One region of the Brevibacillus sp. JB24b genome, then DNA from elsewhere that is predicted to be linked to it. Evidence: a T-box and tRNA genes for the amino acid it is inferred to sense, from the RefSeq annotation. Region 1 holds a T-box; the other holds one or more tRNA genes.
What was found. The T-box of region 1 lies ahead of leuS (leucine--tRNA ligase). A T-box ahead of a tRNA ligase gene usually reads a tRNA of that ligase, here a tRNA-Leu.
Positions count from the first base shown of each region.

Region 2: it has a tRNA-Leu gene. The T-box ahead of leuS (leucine--tRNA ligase) is inferred to sense a tRNA for this amino acid. The anticodon was not compared.

Region 1 covers NZ_JBNVQV010000001.1:1,527,697-1,529,871, reverse strand. The annotation lists gene leuS (leucine--tRNA ligase) at 1-998, opposite strand, end outside; T-box leader at 1,151-1,409, opposite strand; gene ACQV1I_RS07465 (class I SAM-dependent DNA methyltransferase) at 1,449-2,175, opposite strand, start outside.
Region 2 covers NZ_JBNVQV010000001.1:4,379,508-4,381,682, forward strand. The annotation lists gene ACQV1I_RS20415 (sensor histidine kinase) at 1-500, shown strand, start outside; tRNA gene ACQV1I_RS20420 (tRNA-Gly) at 781-854, opposite strand; tRNA gene ACQV1I_RS20425 (tRNA-Leu) at 864-950, opposite strand; tRNA gene ACQV1I_RS20430 (tRNA-Pro) at 963-1,036, opposite strand; tRNA gene ACQV1I_RS20435 (tRNA-Arg) at 1,049-1,125, opposite strand; tRNA gene ACQV1I_RS20440 (tRNA-Gly) at 1,130-1,205, opposite strand; tRNA gene ACQV1I_RS20445 (tRNA-Lys) at 1,214-1,289, opposite strand; tRNA gene ACQV1I_RS20450 (tRNA-Tyr) at 1,295-1,379, opposite strand; tRNA gene ACQV1I_RS20455 (tRNA-Thr) at 1,390-1,465, opposite strand; tRNA gene ACQV1I_RS20460 (tRNA-Asp) at 1,505-1,581, opposite strand; tRNA gene ACQV1I_RS20465 (tRNA-Met) at 1,589-1,665, opposite strand; tRNA gene ACQV1I_RS20470 (tRNA-Val) at 1,683-1,758, opposite strand; tRNA gene ACQV1I_RS20475 (tRNA-Glu) at 1,766-1,842, opposite strand; tRNA gene ACQV1I_RS20480 (tRNA-Thr) at 1,854-1,929, opposite strand; tRNA gene ACQV1I_RS20485 (tRNA-Asn) at 1,931-2,005, opposite strand; rRNA gene ACQV1I_RS20490 (23S ribosomal RNA) at 2,064-2,175, opposite strand, start outside.

The DNA of each region.
Region 1 (2,175 bases):
TCAAGCAGTACATAGTTGGCTACCCAAATCGGTACTTGCTCTCCAGTTAGTGGATGCTTTGCGTATGCTCCTGTGAACAAACCCACTTTTTCAGCATCAGTCGCTGTGCGAGTAATGTCACTCTCTTTCTTCATTTCTTCGACAAAAGCAAGCACAGAGGCTTCTTGCTCTTTACCAGCGATCAATTTTGGCACTAATGGATGTTCTGGTGCCAATACCATATAACTTACGCCATACAGCGTATCAGGACGGGTTGTAAATACTTTTACTTGCTCGTCATTTAGCTCTGGAATTGTGAAAGTGACATTAGCCCCTTCGCTTTTCCCAATCCAGTTTTTTTGCATCGTGCGTACTTTTTCTGGCCAACCAGTCAATTTGTCTAAGTCAGTCAACAGACGTTCCGCATAATCAGTAATACTAAAGAACCACTGTTCCAAATCCTTCTTAGTCACTTCTGAATCACAACGCCAGCACAAACCATCAATAACCTGCTCATTCGCAAGTACTGTTGAACATTCTGGGCACCAGTTTACAAAAGCACGCTTGCGATATGCAAGCCCTTGTTCTAGGAAGGTTAAAAATAGCCATTGCGTCCATTTATAATAATCCGGGGAGCAAGTCGCCACTTCACGACTCCAATCAATACTTACACCCAGACGATTTAATTGCATTTTCATAAAGTCAATATTTTCATATGTCCATGTAGCTGGCTGTGCTCCGAATTTAACCGCAGCGTTCTCAGCTGGCAGACCGAATGCATCCCATCCCATTGGATGCAATACTTGGAAACCATTCATACGCTTCAAACGAGCAATAACATCCCCGATTGAATATACACGCATATGACCCATGTGCAAACGCCCAGATGGATACGGAAATTGCTCAAGGCAGTAAAATTTAGGTTTGGAGGAATCCTCCACCGTTTTGTTTGTTTGTTGTTCGTTCCATTTTTTCTGCCATTTGACTTCCAGCTCTTGTGGATTGTACGGCATAGACATTTGCTACATCCTCCTTCTACTCTTTCACAAATCCTTATTCTACATTAAAATCATGTTCACAAGGTTACCCGTGTCTATTATCATCAGCAGACAAATACCGTCGCTACTAAGACACACAAAAAAACCTCACATCTCTAACAGCCGAAAAAGCTGCTAGGGACGAGAGGTTGTTTTTCTTCTCGCGGTACCACCCTAGTTAGCAAAGCAACTGTTTAACACTATGAAACGTTACCCAGTCCCCTGCTCCCTTCCTTTTCCGTAACGTGGACAGACGCTTTTGCCTACACAACTAAAGTCTTTCAGCAAAAAGGCAATGAGGGGAGTTCCAAAAGAATCGGGTTGACTCGCACCTACCGTCAACTCTCTTGTACCAGATCTAGCCTTTGTACTAGGCCTCATTATCGCTTTGTTCATATATGAGTCGATTATAGTCGTTTATACCGGAACATGTCAATCATGAGGACGTTTGGCTGAAAAAAATAGACGTTCGCTTTCAGCAACAGGCGGGAGATTTACAAAATCAGCAGTAAGCTTAATTTCTTCAAAGCCAGCTTCTCGTAACCACAATATGATCTCCATTGGCTGATAGGCTCTTTGGTATTGTGTTTCTTCCCGTTTTTGATAACATCCATTTTCTAAACGAATAAAGAAAGTAAGGTCATGCTCCACTTCTAATCGCTCTTCATCTGTATAGCATTGCCAGATGTAGTTAATCTCTTCATCTACATGTGTAAACGTGTTATTTCCAAAAAAGGTGAGAATTTTATAAGGACTATGTACATCAAAAAGGAACGTTCCACCTGGTTTTATATGCTGGTAGACACGCTGAAACGTAGCTTGCACAGCTTCTTTTTCCGTAACGTAACTAAGACAATCGCAAAATGAAATGACCGAATCAATCGGGCTGACTGAGAGTTCTGTCATATCCTGTTCAAGCCACGTTACATCAACGTGCGCTGTTTTCATTTTTTCATAGGCAATTGCAAGCATCTCTGGCGACAAGTCAACACCTGTTACCTGATAGCCTTTTTGGGCTAGAGGAATGGCAATACTGCCTGTACCACATCCCAAGTCAAGAATTGTCTGTGGTTTACCGTGTATCTGCCAATAGTCCTCCGCCCAATCCAGCCAGTCCTGATAAGGCGTATCCGCCATCAACGCATCGTAGACTGTAGCT
Region 2 (2,175 bases), 2.9 Mb from region 1:
ATCGGCAAATTACAGGTTTTCTGAGCTTTTGCAAGAAGCCTATTTTAGATGAAATATATAAAAAGGTCTCCTTAACTGATTTACTTCATGAAGTAGAAATACTGCTGACACCTCGTTTACATGCTGAAAATGTTACACTAATTATGCGTATGGAGCCCTGTGATTTAAATTGCTACAAAGAAGGGCTATCTCAGGTACTCATTCATTTATTAAACAATGCTATTGATGCGGTTAGTTCAAACGTATACAAGCACGTACAGGTATCTACATATAAACATACAGACAGCCTTACTATCATGGTAGAGAATAATGGGGAAGAAATCCCTCAAGATCTTGTAGAGAAACTTTTTCAGCCTTTCTTTTCCACCAAAGACGATAATACTGGGATCGGATTATCTATCTGTAAAAACATTATTGAAAAACATAATGGTAGTATTTACTGTGAATCTAATAGTACAGTTACACGTTTTTTTATCCGCTTACCATATGATTTACAATAATAAAAAAGCCTTTCCCATTGCATCCAGACAGAATTCGTCAGCTCAATAGATACGTAACATTAATAATATACTTTATATTATGCATAATATTTCGATAAAAGCACATAATCTCAGCTCCTGTTTTTTACAGCTGAGATTATGTGCTCGTGAGGAATAAATAACTCGTAAATTCTTGGTATCATCTATAACCACCTTTCAAAATTTAGATAATATCCAATATATCAGAAAAGAGTGTCCTTAAAAGGACACTCTTTTCTGATAACCAGTTCGATTAATTCAATGGAGCGGGTGATGGGAATCGAACCCACGCGACCAGCTTGGAAGGCTGGAGTTCTACCATTGAACTACACCCGCAAATTATATTGGTGCCGAGGACCGGACTTGAACCGGTACGGGATTACTCCCGACAGATTTTAAGTCTGTTGCGTCTGCCTATTCCGCCACCCCGGCAAAACGAAAATGTCGGGAAGACAGGATTCGAACCTGCGACACCTTGGTCCCAAACCAAGTACTCTACCAAGCTGAGCTACTTCCCGATATATGTAATATGGCGTGCCCTGAGAGATTCGAACTCCCGACCTTTTGATTCGTAGTCAAACGCTCTATCCAGCTGAGCTAAGGGCACATAATGGAGCGGACGACGGGTCTCGAACCCGCGACCTTCGCCTTGGCAAGGCGACGCTCTACCAATTGAGCTACGTCCGCATAAAAAATGGTGAGCCATGAAGGACTCGAACCTTCGACCCTCTGATTAAAAGTCAGATGCTCTACCAACTGAGCTAATGGCTCATACATGGTGGGGAGAGACGGATTCGAACCGCCGAACCCGGAGGGAGCAGATTTACAGTCTGCCGTGTTTAGCCACTTCACTATCTCCCCATGTATAATGTGGTGCCGGCGATAGGACTTGAACCCACAACCCCCTGATTACAAGTCAGGTGCTCTACCAATTGAGCTACACCGGCGCAAATTATGTTATTTAAAACCGTCATCTTTTAAAAAGATGGCGGAGCTGACGGGACTCGAACCCGCGACCTCCGGTGTGACAGACCGGCGTGAACTCCAACTTCACCACAGCTCCAAGAATTTGGTTGCGGGGACAGGATTTGAACCTGCGACCTTCGGGTTATGAGCCCGACGAGCTACCGAGCTGCTCCACCCCGCGACAATATAAAAGTAAAATGGTGGAGGATGACGGGATCGAACCGCCGACCCTCTGCTTGTAAGGCAGATGCTCTCCCAGCTGAGCTAATCCTCCAGATAAATGGTGACCCGTAGGGGATTCGAACCCCTGTATGACAGCGTGAAAGGCTGCTGTGTTAAACCGCTTCACCAACGGGCCAATTATGGCTATGGTGCTCCCGACAGGAATCGAACCTGCGACCTCTTCCTTACCATGGAAGCGCTCTACCGACTGAGCTACAGGAGCATGGCTCCTCAGGACGGACTCGAACCGCCAGCCTACCGGTTAACAGCCGGTTGCTCCACCATTGAGCTACTGAGGAACAGTATGAATGAATTGTTCTTTCAAAACTAGATAATGAAAGTCAGCATAAAGGCAATGTGGATAAGTCCTCGACCGATTAGTATTCGTCAGCTCCATGCATTACTGCACTTCCACACCGAACCTATCAACCTCATCGTCTATGAGGGGTCTTACTAGCTTGCGCTATGG